Regions from separate parts of the Roseovarius rhodophyticola genome, predicted to be linked through region 2. Evidence: riboswitches for the same ligand, from Rfam matches in the RefSeq annotation. Region 2 holds a riboswitch; the other holds the start of a gene.
The links. A riboswitch is a leader RNA that binds a small molecule or an ion and turns the genes downstream of it on or off. The one in region 2 is predicted to bind cobalamin.
Positions count from the first base shown of each region.

Region 1 (7,553 bases), 1.8 Mb from region 2:
AGTTGCGCAGCGATTGGAAACTCGATTTTGTGGTGGTCAATGGTGAGAACGCCACGGGCGGTATCGGCCTCAGCGGGGCACATGCCAAGGCGCTGCTGGATGCTGGTGTGGATTGCCTGACACTGGGCGATCATGCCTTTGACCAGAAGGATATGCTGCAGTTTATTGAGGGCGAACCACGCATCATCCGACCGCTCAATTTTGCCAAGGATGCGCCGGGACGGGGGCATCGGGTATTTTCAGACTTGCGAGGGCGAAAAATCCTTGTGGCCCAAGTGCTTGGACAGGTGTTCATGAAGCGCGCCTTTGCCGATCCGTTCAGTGCCGTGGACACGGTGATGAAAGCGCATGTTCCGGGGGCGGTGCAGGCCAGCCTCATAGACATTCACTGTGAAGCCACCAGCGAGAAGATGGGCATGGGGCATTACTGCGACGGTCGCGCCAGCATTGTGGTGGGCAGTCACACACACGTGCCCACGGGCGACGCGCAAATCTTGCCAGGCGGCACGGCCTTTCAAAGTGATGCAGGCATGTGCGGTGATTACCTCAGTGTGATTGGCATGGAAAAGGCCGAACCCATGCGCCGCTTTGTGACCGGCATGGGCAAGGAGCGGTTCAAGCCAGCGATGGGCGAGGTGACGCTGTGCGGTCTTTACGTGGAGACCGATGACGCCACGGGCAAAGCCACGCGCGTCGAGATGGTCCGACATGGCGGGCGATTGCCTCAGTCGGGACCATGAAACACACCGTCTGGCTCTATGCGGTGCTCTTCGCCATGGGCGCGGGGTGGGGGCTGACCATTCCGCTCACTAAGATTGCCGTCAGCACAGGGCACCAACCTTTTGGTTTGATTTTCTGGCAGCTGGTGGTGGTTGTTCTGATGCTTGGCAGCGTGACTTTGGTGCGGGGGCGCAAGCTGCAAATGAAGCGTCAATATCTTCGTCTTTTCGTCATGGTCGCCCTTTGCGGAGCTGTGTTGCCAGACATCTTCTTCTACCTCGCCGCAGCACAGCTTCCGGGGGGCGTGATGTCGATTGTCACGGCAACGGTGGCCATGTTTTCACTACCCATTGCAATCGCGCTGGGCAACGAAAAGTTTGAACCACAACGATTGCTTGGATTGGGGTTTGGCCTCGCTGGAATCATCCTATTGGTCGGGCCGGAGGCCAGCCTTCCGGCCAGCGCAAGTGCGGGGTTTGTGCTTTTGGCGCTATGCGCACCAATGCTCTATGCGACCGAAGGCAACCTGGTGGCCAAATGGGGCACGCAGGGGCTGGACCCGATGCAGGTCATCTTTGGGGCGTCACTTATCGGCATGGCGCTGACCTTTCCCATGGCTTTGGTGTCGGGGCAATGGATCAACCCGCTGATAACGTTTGGAAAACCTGAGATCGCGCTCATCGCCGCAGCCGCGCTGCACGCGCTTGTCTATGCCTGCTATGTCTGGATGGTCGGGCGTGCGGGGTCCGTTTTTGCGGCGCAAACCAGCTATGTGGTCACGGCCATGGGCGTTCTGTGGTCCATGGCCATCCTGAGCGAGAGCTATTCGGTGTGGGTCTGGCTCGCGCTGGGCGTCATGCTCCTGGGCATGTTCCTGGTCCAGCCACGTGCCGCTCGAGTGCTTGTGCCGGGCCGTGTGATCGAAGAAGATCAAACCTAGTTCAAAGGAGCCGTTCGCACGTGATTGCAACGCTTGATCTCAGCCAGACCACTCAGGCCATCATTGCGCTGAGCGTTGTGGCTTTGATGTTTTTCCTTTTTATTCGAGAGGTTTACCCAACTGAAGTGGTGGCTCTAGGAGGCGCGGCTTTACTGCTGGCAACGGGTGTACTGCCTTATGAGGCCGCGTTGAACGTTTTGGCTAACCCGGCTCCATGGACCATTGCGGGCATGTTCATCATCATGGGCGCCTTGGTACGTACCGGTGCGCTTGATGCGTTCACCTCTGTCGCGGACAAACAGGCCAAAGTGAACCCGAAACTGGCCATCGGAATGCTGATGCTCTTTGTGGTGTTTGGCTCGGCCTTTATGAACAACACCCCTGTTGTCGTGGTCATGATCCCGATTTTCGTGCAGCTGGCGCGATCACTCGGTGTCACAGCCTCCAAGATGCTGATCCCGTTGAGTTATGCTGCCATTTTGGGGGGCACCCTGACGCTGATTGGGACATCGACCAACCTGCTGGTCGATGGCGTGGCGCGCGCGCAGGGGATGGAACCCTTCACGATCTTTGAGGTCACGCCCCTGGCCGTGTGCCTGGTCGCTTGGGGCGCGGTGTATCTTTATTTCATTGCACCGCGGCTGTTGCCTGACCGGGAAAGCATGGCGGATATGCTCTCGGATCGCTCGAAGATGAAGTTTTTCACTGAGGCGGTGATCCCGCCTGAGAGCAACCTGATTGGCCGCGAAGTGACTGGTGTTCTACTTTTCAAACGCGATGGTGTGAGACTGATTGACGTGATCCGGGGGGACCTGTCATTGCGGCGCAATTTGAAGGGCGTTGAGTTGCAGGTGGGCGACCGCGTGGTGCTGCGGACGCAGATGACCGAACTTCTGAGCCTGCAACGCAACAAGGAACTCAAGCGCGTCGATCAGGTTTCTGCGGTGGAAACGAGCACGGTTGAGGTGTTGATCACGCCCGGGTGCAAGATGGTTGGACGCAGCCTTGGGTCTTTGCGTCTGCGGCGGCGGTTTGGGGTTTATCCCTTGGCTGTGCACCGGCGGAACCAAAACATCGGGATGCAGCTTGATGAGTTGATCGTGCGTGTGGGCGATACGCTTTTGCTCGAAGGGGCGCCGGAGGATATCAAACGATTGGCCAACGAGATGGATTTGGTGGATGTCAGCCAACCCTCGGCGCGGGCCTACAGACGGGGCCATGCGCCAATCGCTCTGGCCGCCTTGGCGGGCATCGTGATCCTCGCCGCTTTGGGGGTTGCGCCCATTCTCGCCCTCACAGTTGTAGCCTTGGCCGTGGTGCTGCTGGCGCGTTGCATTGATGCAGATGAAGCGTTTTCCTTTGTTGATGGACGTCTTCTGGCGCTGATCTTTTCCATGCTGGCGGTGGGGGCAGCCCTGGAGGCGTCAGGTGCTGTCGCGCTGATTGTCGAGGCGATTGCGCCTGTGTTATCCATGTTGCCTGCGTTTTTGGTGATCTGGGCGATTTACCTGATCACCTCGGTGTTGACCGAACTGATCAGCAACAACGCTGTGGCTGTTGTGGTTACGCCCATTGCCATCGGACTGGCCGAAGCGCTTGGTGTGGACGCGCGGCCTTTGGTGATCGCGGTTATGGTCGCGGCCTCGGCCAGTTTTGCCACGCCCATCGGCTATCAGACCAACACGCTGGTTTATGGTCCCGGCGGGTATAAGTTCACAGACTTTATGAAGGTCGGTATTCCGCTTAACCTGAGCATTGGAGTGTTGGCGAGCGTGCTTATTCCGTTTATCTGGCCGCTTTGAGGAGAGCTGTGGGAGATGAGTATTTTGGGAACAGTGAAGACTTGGGCTTTGTGCGGCATGGTTCTGGTCGTGGCGGCGTGTGGGGCGCGGGAAAGCGAACCTGCAACTCCACCGGAGCCGCCGCTTTATCCAAACGAGACGCCTGAAATACGGGCATTGATCAATGAGTATGCTGATTTTTATGAAGTGCCGCGGTCGCTTGTGCACCGGGTGGTACAGCGAGAGAGCGACTACCGCCCCAGAGCGCGCAATGGGCCCTACTGGGGCATGATGCAAATCCTGCCTGCGACGGCGCGTGGTATGGGGTTTCGGGGGGAGCCGAGTGATCTGTTGGATGCAGAGACCAATCTGAAATGGTCAGTTAAATATCTGCGAGGGGCGTGGCTTGTCTCGGACGGGAGTGAGCAGACAGCCGTGCAGTGGTATGCGCGCGGGTATTATTACGAGGCGCGGGATCGGTGTCTTTTGGTTGAAACAGGCCTGCGAGAGCGCGAAGTGGCCAAGCATTGCCGCTGAGCGGTCAGTGACTTATAGAAAGCGCAAAGCAGGAACATCAGTGGAGGTCCACCATGGCCGGCCATTCAAAATGGGCGAATATTCAACACCGCAAAGGGCGTCAGGACAAAATCCGCGCCAAGCTTTTCTCTAAGCTGTCGAAAGAGATTACCATCGCGGCCAAGATGGGTGATCCGGATCCGGAAAAGAACCCGCGTCTGCGTCTTGCAGTGAAGCAGGCCAAGAGCCAGTCGATGCCCAATGACAATATTGATCGCGCGATCAAGAAATCTGTTGCAGGTGAGGGCGAGGATTACGAAGAAATCCGTTACGAGGGCTATGGCCCCAATGGTGTTGCGGTGATCGTTGAGGCGATGACAGACAACCGCAATCGCACCGCTAGCACGGTGCGGTCGACCTTTACCAAGCATGGCGGAAACCTCGGCGAAACTGGCTCCGTTGGCTTTATGTTTGAGCGCAAGGGAGCAGTGAGCTATCCGGCAGAGGCGGGTGATGCCGATACGGTGATGATGGCCGCGATTGAAGCCGGTGCAGAAGATGTGGAAAGCGGTGAGGATGGCCATATCATCTGGTGCGCGGACACGGATTTGAATGATGTCTCAAACGCCTTGGAGGCGGAATTGGGAGAGAGTGAGGAGACCAAGCTGGTCTGGCGACCCACGACGACGACGGAGCTTGATCTGGAGGCCATGCAAAAGCTGATGAAGCTGATTGATGCGCTGGAAGATGATGATGATGTGCAGACCGTCACCACCAATTTTGAGGCCTCGGACGAGGTGATGGCGCAACTCGCGGCGGAATAAGCCAAGCTGCAATAAATTGAGACGGACGCCGGTTTTTTTAACCGGCGTTTTTCTTTGGGTCGTCTTTGTCGCATGCCGAGGCGGTTTCGGGGCTTGTGCTCTTGAAGGTCAGGCGACACACTGGAGGTCTCAAGGTGCCGCGTTTTACGTGGAGAATTGGGAAGCCGGTGCAAATCCGGCACTGCCCCCGCAACGGTAAGGATGGGGGATGAGGCATCAGGCCACTGGGGAAGACCACCTCGGGAAGGCGTCGCATCCGCAACCCGCCAAGTCCGGAAACCAGCCTTGTTCAACGTCAAACCGCGGAGGGCGGTGCGGGCGGATGAGACAGGGGCTCATATCGCTGCGTGCACTATTCTCCGCCCCAATTTCGGCCCGGGGTGTGGCCGGAGGAGTATCAAATATGACAGTGAACCGGATTGTAGACGGGTTAGAACGCTGCGACGCCACAGGCTCAGAAGCCGCGGCTATGGCGCGCCTTGGATTTTTGGAATGGGTTTTTGCGCATCCCGGTGATGTAACGCCCAAAGTTGTCGGCGCTGCTTTGCGAGATCCATCTGTGCAAAACCCAACAAGCGCGGCCGCACGTGCCTTTGTTGAGGTTCTGCGTGAAGCGCGGGACGTGCCTATGGCTCCAATGGTGCGACGAGGTCGGCAGGCACGCGTCCTGCATTGATCCTGTGCAGGGTACAGTTTTCGATATCTCAATAAAAAACGGCGGCGTCTGGGAGGAGGAGCGACGCCGCCGTTTCTTCACGTCCGACTCCAGGGAGGAGGAGAGGAGCCGTTGTGTCTTTTCCGGCCCGAAGGCCGTTTCGTCTCAAACGTCATCCTGTTGAGCCAGGATGTGACGTTAATCCAGACGCCAGGGAGGAGGAGTAGGCGCCCGAATTCCCAAGAGTGCAGCCTGTGTTTGACTGCTCGCTTGACTATCAAGATAGTGTAATGCTGCGACTGCACAATAGTTTTTTGCTGCAATGCAGCTATGCAGAAAATGCATGAAAACAATGATTTAATTTTAGGCAATGTGGTGAAATTGATGCCATTGAGGAAACCAATCTTGCCGCGTGAGAATAAACTATCACTATATGCCAAGAAATGAGGCGGAGTTTGAACATGTCAGATGTGCTGAAACAGGTGCGTGCCCAGCTGGAACAGTTGGAGTTGCCCGATGGGGGCACGTTGATCAGCCGTGACATGGTGCGTGCAATGCGAATCGATGCAGGCCATTTGCGTTTTGTGATTGAGGCCCCATCGGCACAGGTCGCACAGCATATGGAGCCTTTGCGTGCCGCAGCGGAACGTGCGGTGCTGGCCGTGGATGGCGTGGACGCAGCAACGGTGGCGCTCACGGCGCATGAAGGGGGCGCCGAAGCGCCGGCACCGCAGCTCAAGATTGGCGGGCATCCCAAGGGTGGAGATCGGTCAATCCGCCCGGCGAGCGTACGGTCCATTCTCGCCATCGCAAGCGGGAAGGGCGGCGTGGGCAAATCCACCGTGTCCTCTAACCTGGCTGTGGCCCTGGCAAAGGCGGGTCAAAAGGTGGGTCTGCTTGACGCTGACATCCATGGCCCAAGCCAGCCTCGTATGATGGGAGTGAATGCACGCGCGGCCAGCCCTGATGGCAAGGTGATCACGCCGTTGCAGGCGCATGGCGTGAAAATGATGTCCATCGGGTCGATGATGGAGGCGGACAAGGCGGTGATTTGGCGTGGTCCGATGCTGATGGGGGCCTTGCAACAGATGATGAGTCAGGTGGACTGGGGCGATTTGGATGTTCTGATCGTCGATTTGCCGCCTGGAACCGGCGATGTGCAGGTCACTTTATGTCAACGTGCTGCACCCACCGGAGCGATTGTGGTGTCTACGCCGCAAGACGTGGCCTTACTCGACGCACGCAAGGCCATAGATATGTTCCAGACGCTGAAGACGCCAATCCTCGGGCTGATCGAAAACATGTCGTTGTTTCATTGTCCTCATTGCGGCGAAGAAACTGAAATCTTTGGTCATGGCGGTGTTGCTGATGAAGCCGAACGCCTTGGCGTGCCGCTGCTCGCGGCTTTGCCGATCGATCTTGAGACACGGTTGAGCGGCGACGCGGGCCAGCCTGTGGCTCTGGGCGAGGGGGCGGTGGCTGAAGCCTATGCCCGGTTGGCTGATCGCCTTGTCCAAGGTGGTGTTGCATAGTGCGAGCACAAGACACCGCACCGTGACGGTGCTGTGAGACCTCATTAATCCCAAGCTTCTACTTCCTCTTGCCTGAACGGCGCGGGTCTAAACCCCTGCGCCAAGGATTGGTAAATCTTGTGACACCCGGTCGGCACATGTGCTTCGGGTCCAGAAAGGGGAACTCATGAACAAAGCCATCACTGACGGTATTGTCTTTCAGCCGCCTGCCTTTGCGAACGGGCTGGATATGTGGTCAAGCGAGGATGGCACGCCTGGCTCGGCCACATATGACAACGCGGCCAATGCGGCTTTTGTTCCCGCAGATCAGGATTTTGCAGGGGCGCTGGAGCTTCAGAAAACCGATGCAGTGCAAAAACTGCGTTACATGGGAGAAACGCCTTTGCTGCCTGGCGTGTATCTTCAGATCAAAGTGAGGATCAAGGCGATCTCCGGCAATCTTCCAAATGTCCGCGTGGCCGGTTGGGCGGGTGGTCCGGGCGGCGCGCATGTGGCCGGGTTAACCGAAACCGGATCCTCCGTCGCGCTGACCAGCTATGGTGAGGTGGTCGAGCTCTCAGCCATTGTCGGCAGCGGTGCGCGGGG
Region 1 is NZ_CP146606.1:197,279-204,831, reverse strand. It holds gene RZS32_RS01075 (TIGR00282 family metallophosphoesterase) at 1-740, shown strand, start outside; gene RZS32_RS01070 (DMT family transporter) at 737-1,660, shown strand; gene RZS32_RS01065 (SLC13 family permease) at 1,747-3,462, shown strand; gene RZS32_RS01060 (lytic transglycosylase domain-containing protein) at 3,478-3,978, shown strand; gene RZS32_RS01055 (YebC/PmpR family DNA-binding transcriptional regulator) at 4,032-4,781, shown strand; cobalamin riboswitch at 4,897-5,083, shown strand; gene RZS32_RS01050 (hypothetical protein) at 5,185-5,457, shown strand; gene RZS32_RS01045 (Mrp/NBP35 family ATP-binding protein) at 5,898-6,968, shown strand; gene RZS32_RS01040 (glycosyl hydrolase family 28-related protein) at 7,135-7,553, shown strand, end outside.
Region 1: it holds a riboswitch for cobalamin, as region 2 does, so the genes downstream of both, RZS32_RS01050 (hypothetical protein) here and RZS32_RS10325 (CbtB domain-containing protein) in region 2, are expected to answer to the same signal.

Region 2 (7,553 bases):
CCAAAACAACCGGTCTTCCGTTTATCCAACCCGGCCCTCCGATCGCCCATGGTGGCCTGAAAATCAAACTGTGGACAACGACCCCGTTGCCCTAGTTCACGGCACCTCACCAAAGCTTTACCGAACTTGCTGATCGAATTGCAGAATTCGTGCGTATCTGTCGTCAAACGCGCGTGAAAAAACGTGTCGAAATTCGGGCCTAAAGGTCCACGAAGGAGAGACGCACACCATGGCACTTCTTGCCACAAACACCCCAGTCGCAGGGCTGCCGCTTTCGCCGCGGTGGCCTCTGTCGCGGTTTGGTGTGCTCTTTGCCTGGATCGCTGTGGTGATCTACGCCGCCTCAAATTCCATTGTGACGCAGCTCGTTGATATTGGTGCCGCCAATCCTGTCGGCAATGGTCGCAATGCGATCACCTATTCCAACCTGCTCTTGCTGGGGTCGCTTCTATCGGTGATCCCGATGGCCATCCTGTTTCGCAAGGACCTGACCCGCGACAACATCCAAGCGCTCAAACCTCGGGACTGGCGGGTGATGACTCTCTCGGCCTTCCTGTCTTCCGCCCTGACGCCGGGGCTTTTCTTCTTCGCGCTGGCCAATACGACCGTCACAAATGTGATTCTGATCAGCCGTATCGAACCGCCTCTGTTTCTGCTGGCCGCCTGGTTTGTGTTCAACGAACGCTTCCCACCCCGCGCCATGATTGCCGGGCTTATAGCCCTGACCGGTGCCGTCGTGATGATCAGCATGAACGAACATGGCGGCATGATGGGTCTGGGCATCGGCGAATGGGCGGCCGCGGCGGCAACCTTGTCTTATATCGCCTCTACGCTCGTGACCCGCAAAAGCCTGCGTGACGTGCCGATGGGTATCTTTTCCGTCTACCGGACCATCGTCGGTGCGGGCATATATTTCGTGCTGGCAATACTCATCTTCGGACCGGACACATTCCGTGATCTGTTGTCGCCTGTGCTCTGGAGCTGGATCTGGGTCTATGCCGGTGTGGTCATTGTCTTTGGCCAAATCGCCTGGAACCTCGCGCTCAAGCATGCCAGCTCAAGTGACCTGGCTCTTGCCACGTCCTTCTCGCCTCTGGCCGCAATTCTGATTGCGATGCTGCTGCTTGGCGAGAACCCTGGCGCGGGACTGATCCCCGGTGCCATTCTCATCGCTGTGGCTATTTTCATAGGCCGGATGAGCGGTGCGAATGACAGTCGCATGATCGACGGGGCCAGCGCCAGCAAACAAGCGCGTGTCCACAGCGTTCCGGGACAACCTTGCTTGGGTAGCGATTGTCATGATGCTGCGCAGTCTCCAAATACGCACCTGTCTGTCACGATTAAGAAGCGACGACCGCCGGACCTCTTGCGCCTGGCCAGAACGACAGCGCCACCCGGTCGGCAACTGAGCGGTTAGACCGCTCAGGCCACCATCTGTTCGGCTTTCTTGAGATCAACGGAAACAAGCTGACTGACACCTTGCTCGGCCATGGTCACGCCAAAGAGACGATCCATCCGACTCATGGTGACCGCGTGATGCGTAATAATCAAAAACCGCGTTTGCGTTCGGCGGCACATCTCGTCCAGCAGATCACAGAAACGGCCAACATTGGCATCGTCCAAAGGCGCATCGACCTCATCAAGCACACAAATCGGTGCCGGATTGGCAAGGAACACCGCAAAGATAAGCGCCAGGGCCGTGAGCGTCTGCTCCCCCGACAACAGGCTGAGCGTCGCCAGCTTCTTGCCCGGCGGCTGGCACATGATCTCAAGACCGGCCTCCAGAGGATCATCACTTTCAACCATCACCAGGTTGGCCTCACCGCCGCCAAAGAGATGTTTGAAGAGCAGAGAAAAGTTGGAGTTGACCTGCTCGAAAGCCGTGAGCAATCGTTCGCGACCTTCCTTGTTGAGCGATGCAATACCATTGCGCAACGTGCGAATGGCTTCTTCCAGATCCGTCTTTTCCTCCAGCAACGCCATATGCTCTTGCTCAATCTCTCGGGCGTCCTCCTCAGCGCGTAGATTCACCGCTCCCAGCGCATCACGCTGACGTTTCAGGCGATTCACATCTGCCTCAATCGCATCCGCAGCTGGCATCGCCTCTGGATCAACATCAAGCTTCTCCAGCAGGGTTTCCGGCGTCAGCTCAAGCTCTTCCGCAATACGCGTGGCAGCCAATGTCAGGGTTTCACGCGCCGCTTCAGCCCGCGCATCCGACCGCGCCCGCGCCTCACGCGCCTCTCCTGCGGCGCGCTCTGCGTCGCGCTCTGCGGCTACGGCATCACGCGCCACGGCTTCCGCCTTTGACAGAATATCAGCAGCCTCTGCACGGCGCGCTTCGGCCTTGGTGATGTCTTCGCTTAACGCCGCTCGTTTGTTGGCAAGCTCATCTGGCTTGGCCATGGCCTCCTGAAGTTCGGCTTCGCTTTCAACCTTGCGCTCCGCCAATTCCGCACTGCGTTTCTCGGCGGTTTCCAACCGGTGCCGCCACCCGGACAGTTCTTTTGTTACCTCCTGCGCCCGTTTGGTGCGCGCCTCGCCCTCACGGCGCAGTTCATCATGCGACGACCGATGCGAAATCATCGTGATCCGCGCAGCCTCAACCGTCATCTTGATGTCTTCAACCTGCGCACGCGCCGCATCCAGATCGCCAAGGTCACCCAGCGCCGTCTCAGCTTCTGACAAGGCATCCCGCGCAGTCAGCGCCTCTTCGGCATGCCGCGTCACCGCCAATTTCAGGCTTTCCAGCTTCGATTGCGCAAGGTTGCGATCCGCCTCCGCGCGCGACAGAGCACGATTTGCGTCTGCCATGGCACTATCCGCCGCCCGACGCGCTTCTCTGGCAGCACGGTCAGCTTCCGTCGTATCGGTCAGCCGAGTCTTGAGCGTATCATGCGCTGCAGCGGCCCCTTCGGCGCGCGCGTTGGCATGTGAGAGTTGTTGTTTGAGATCTTCCAATCGGTTGAGCTGTTGCAGGCGCAAAGCGGCGGCCGAAGGCGCATCTTCGGCCCAGGCACGATACCCGTCCCAGCGCCACAGATCCCCTTCGGTACTGACCAGCCGCTGGCCGGGCTTGAGGTCTGACTGAAGCTTGGCCCCTTCGTCCGGATCAACCAAACCAATTTGCGAAATACGTCGGGCCAAAACACCCGGAACGGTGACAAAGTCGCTGAGTGCCGGAACGCCCTTTGGCAGGGCTTGTGCGGATGAATACTGCGACAGGTTCACCCAGCCAGACGGGCCATCGCTCTCAACAGCCGGAGCGCGCAAATCATCCGCCAAAGCTGCACCCAGAGCCTTCTCGTACCCTGCATTGACCTGCACCATGTCGACGATCTGACCACCCTCAGCGGTGTCGCGCTCCAGAAGTCGTGCCAAAGCCGATGCCTCAGCCGAAAGCGCATTGACCTCGCCTTCTGCCTCCGAACGTTCGGCGCGTGCTTCCGCTTCGCGCGCCTGTGCATCAGCCCGCGCTTCATCCGCTGCAGTCAGCGCTTGCTCTGCTGCGACGGCGGCCGAAGCAGCTTCGGTTTCTGCTTTTTGGGCTGTTTCAAACTGTTCCGATGCCTCAGCAACCGCGGCTTCTGCGGCCTGTGCGGCGTCTTTCGCGTGGGTCGCTTGGTCCTCAGATTTTTGCAGCGTCGTCTTATGATCTTCCACCAAACGCTGCACAGATTGATGCCGGGCCGCCAACCGTGCGACATCTTCGGTCAGTTGCGACAGGTCGGTTTCCCGTGTCTGCAACACAGCCGCCGCATCCTGCGCTTCCTTTGCAGCCTCGGCCACGCGGTCTTCGTGCCCCTCAGTCGCCTTGGCCAGTTCTTTGGCCTCCCATTCGAGCCGCTCGATGGTCTCGCCCGCGTCGCGGTTGAGATTACCCTCGCGCTCCATATCGAGCTCAAGTTGCTCAATGCGCGCCTGCAAGGTCTCAATGCGATCCTGCGCCGCCTGTTCCTGATCGGCCAGAGTATCGCGACTGACCATCAAGCGCTGCAGAATTGCGGCGGCAATCGCCTCTTCCTCGCGCAGCGGTGGCAAGGCTTCCTCAGCGCGCTGACGCAATTTGGCGGCTTCACGTGCCGCGGCCTCGGCGCGACCAGCCTCTGCCGTGCGCTCTGTCAACTCCTGCTCAGCAGTGGCCCGCACGACATCGGCCTCTTTCCAACGCCGGTATAGCAACAGACCCTCGGCCTGCCGCAGCTCTTCCCCAATTTGGCGATAGCGCATGGCCTGCTTGGCCTGTCGCGCCAACTGCGCCAATTGTCCGGCAAGCTGTTCAATGACATCATCCACGCGGGTCAGATTCGTTTCTGCCCCCTTCAGCTTCAATTCGGCCTCATGCCGCCGCTGATAGAGGCCCGAAATCCCCGCCGCTTCCTCAAGAATACGCCGACGCGCCGTGGGTTTGGCATTGATCAACTCTGAAATCTGACCTTGCCGGACCAGGGCCGGGGAATGCGCACCCGTCGACGCATCGGCAAAGAGCATCTGAACATCACGCGCCCGCACATCCTTGCCGTTCACCTTATAGGCGCTGCCCACGTCCCGGGTGATCCGGCGCACGATCTCAAGATGATCGGCATCGTTGAACCCCTGCGGGGCAAGGCGCTCGGAATTGTCGATATGGATGCTGACCTCTGCAAAGTTGCGCGCGGGCCGCGTTGCCGCACCGGCAAAAATCACATCTTCCATGCCCGAACCACGCATCGAGGTGGGTCGGTTTTCTCCCATAACCCAACGCAACGCCTCAAGCAGGTTCGACTTGCCACAGCCGTTTGGCCCAACCACACCGGTCAAACCATCCGAGATGAACAGGTCGGTCGGATCCACAAAACTTTTGAAGCCTGTCAATCTGAGCTTGGAAAACTGCACGCGTGTCGATCCCTCTTACCTGGCCGATCTGGTTTTATAAGTGATTCCAGCCTTGGAAGCATATGGAACGCCAGCCGGAGCCATGGAGTCAACGCAAAACCCCTGTATGTGGCTATACTCTGCCAGTTATCCACAAGATATTGAATAAACCTTAAGAAAGCTTCGGCGAGAAATGCCGCTCAAAAGCTGCTGGAGGTCGGAATCTTTCTTGACGGGGCGTGTGGTCAGTCTCATACCAGAGAGGCAAGGTTCCCCGCGCAATGTGCAAAGCACTGGGGATGAAACTGGGAATGACGTGACAGCGGACCCATTCAGGGCGCCAAATCGTCAGCCGCCCCCGCGACTGTAAGCGGAGAGCACCCATCGCAGCGCCACTGGGATGACCCCGGGAAGGCCGATGGATGCACCGACCCGCGAGCCAGGAGACCGGCCTTCGTAGAACCTAATTCAACGGCTCGGGTGAGAGCCGTAAAAGGAGACAAACTATGACGACCCTGGTAAAATCCACCTCCAGATCCTCTGTCTTGCCAATCGTGGCGGCTCTGGTTTTGGGCTTTGGCATCATCACCGTTGCCGGACATGTCCAAGCCGCAGCTCTGCACGATGCGGCTCATGATGTGCGCCACGCAACTGGCTTTCCCTGCCACTAAGCCATGTTTCAGAAAATTCTGACCAGCGCGCTGTTCGCTGGCTTCTGCGCAGGGCTGCTGGCAGCCGTGTTGCAGTTCGTATTCGTGCAACCTGTGTTGCTCCATGCCGAACTCTATGAGGGCGGTGATCTGGTGCATTTCGGGGCTGACCCTGTGACTGCGCACCCCGAACTTCCCGGCTTTGACGCCATGCGGGATGGGCTGAGTGTCCTCTTCTCAGCGCTAATATACGTCGGGTATGCGCTTATCCTCGTGGCCGCCATGGCTATGGCAGCAGAGCGCGACATCCAAATCGACGCGCGCAAAGGGCTGCTGTGGGGCATCGCCGGATTCGTTACGTTCCACTTTGCTCCAGCATTCTCGATGCCTCCCGAGGTTCCCGGTGTTGCAGCAGCAGATGTTGGGCTTCGGCAAATCTGGTGGTGGTCAACGGTCACTGCAACCGGGATTGGCCTGATGCTCTTAGCCTTTGGATCCAACTGGGTGGCTTGGGGCGCTGGATTTGCGCTTATCTTGGCACCACATATTTGGGGCGCGCCGCATCCTGATACCCTGATTGGACCGGTTCCACCTGAAATTGCCGCGCTCTTTGCCAGCCGCGCGCTTGGTGTTGGGCTGATAGTTTGGGCGATTCTTGGCGCACTTGCAGGCTACTTCTGGCAAAGTGAAAACCAGGAAGAAGCCATTGCATAATCTTTCTGTCCCGGCGTTGCGTAGCGCCGGGATTTGTTTGAAAGGGTTCTGAAATGCCAAAGACGATCATTTTTCTGATCATCGGACTGTTCTTTGGAACAGGTATTGGGTTTCTCATCGCTGCCACAAGCGGCGCACAGCTCGAAGGGCATGAACATGGGTCTGCCGTGCATGACCACAGCGCGCATGATCATGGCGGACACGAAGGCATGGACCACTCGAAGATGACAGACGTGTCTGACAAGCCACCGACCCTTAGCGTTGTGTTACATCCAGATGGCCCCCAAAGCCGCAATCTTGAGATTGTGACCACGAATTTCGAATTTGACCCGGTCGGCGTCAACGGCGAGCATGAGCCGGGGAAAGGGCATGCGCATGTTTACATCAACGATGTGAAAATCACCCGTGCCTATGCACCGTGGTTGCAACTTTCTGCCTTGCCCAAGGGTGAACACACCCTGCGCGTGACGCTAAATGCCAATGATCATTCGCATCTGGCCGTCAATGGTGAGCCGCTCGAAGTAATCAAATCCTTTGTGATCGAATGAGAACTTACGCTGGCACCCGGCCCACGAGGCAATGTCTCAGACGCCCAGCCGGTCGTGCGTCTTCGATCCAACCATCAGGCATGTCCATGTACATCTTTGCGAAAGCCAAAGTATCGGCCAAGTCCCGATCAGGATCGATATCACCAAAGAGATACGTGGCCTTACCCGCAGCCGAAAACGCGACGGAAAGTGCCCGCGCGCAATTCGACATGCAGATGTGGTCCTGTACCTCAAAGGTCAGTCCGTGCTCTGCGATGGCAACTCGCAACATCTCAGCGAACGCAGGTCCATCCACGCCTTCACAAGATGAACAAACCACAATTCGGTGCATCGGCATTTCCTCTCAAATCGCCGATAGGCCATGGCAGCAGCACTGACAAGCCCTTCAAGGAGAACACCATGCAGTCGAAAATTCCCGCAACTGTCGTCACCGGGTTTCTTGGAGCCGGCAAGACCACCCTCATCCGCCATATGCTGGAAAACGCAAACGGGCGCCGCATTGCTTTGATCATCAATGAGTTCGGCGACCTTGGCGTCGATGGTGGCATCCTGAAGGGCTGCGGTATCGAAGGTTGTGCCGAGGAAGACGTGATGGAGCTATCAAACGGCTGCATCTGCTGCACCGTGGCTGAGGATTTCATTCCAACGCTTGAAAAACTGCTCGACCGCCCAGATGCACCAGACCACATCGTGATCGAAACCTCCGGACTGGCCCTGCCCCAGCCTTTGGTCCGTGCCTTTAGCTGGCCAGAGATTTCCACCCGCGTGACCGTGGACGGCGTTGTGA
Region 2 is NZ_CP146606.1:2,044,434-2,051,986, reverse strand. It holds gene RZS32_RS10340 (THUMP domain-containing class I SAM-dependent RNA methyltransferase) at 1-95, shown strand, start outside; gene RZS32_RS10335 (DMT family transporter) at 230-1,417, shown strand; gene smc (chromosome segregation protein SMC) at 1,423-4,875, opposite strand; cobalamin riboswitch at 5,106-5,324, shown strand; gene RZS32_RS10325 (CbtB domain-containing protein) at 5,361-5,525, shown strand; gene RZS32_RS10320 (CbtA family protein) at 5,529-6,218, shown strand; gene RZS32_RS10315 (hypothetical protein) at 6,272-6,766, shown strand; gene RZS32_RS10310 (DUF1636 domain-containing protein) at 6,771-7,097, opposite strand; gene cobW (cobalamin biosynthesis protein CobW) at 7,166-7,553, shown strand, end outside.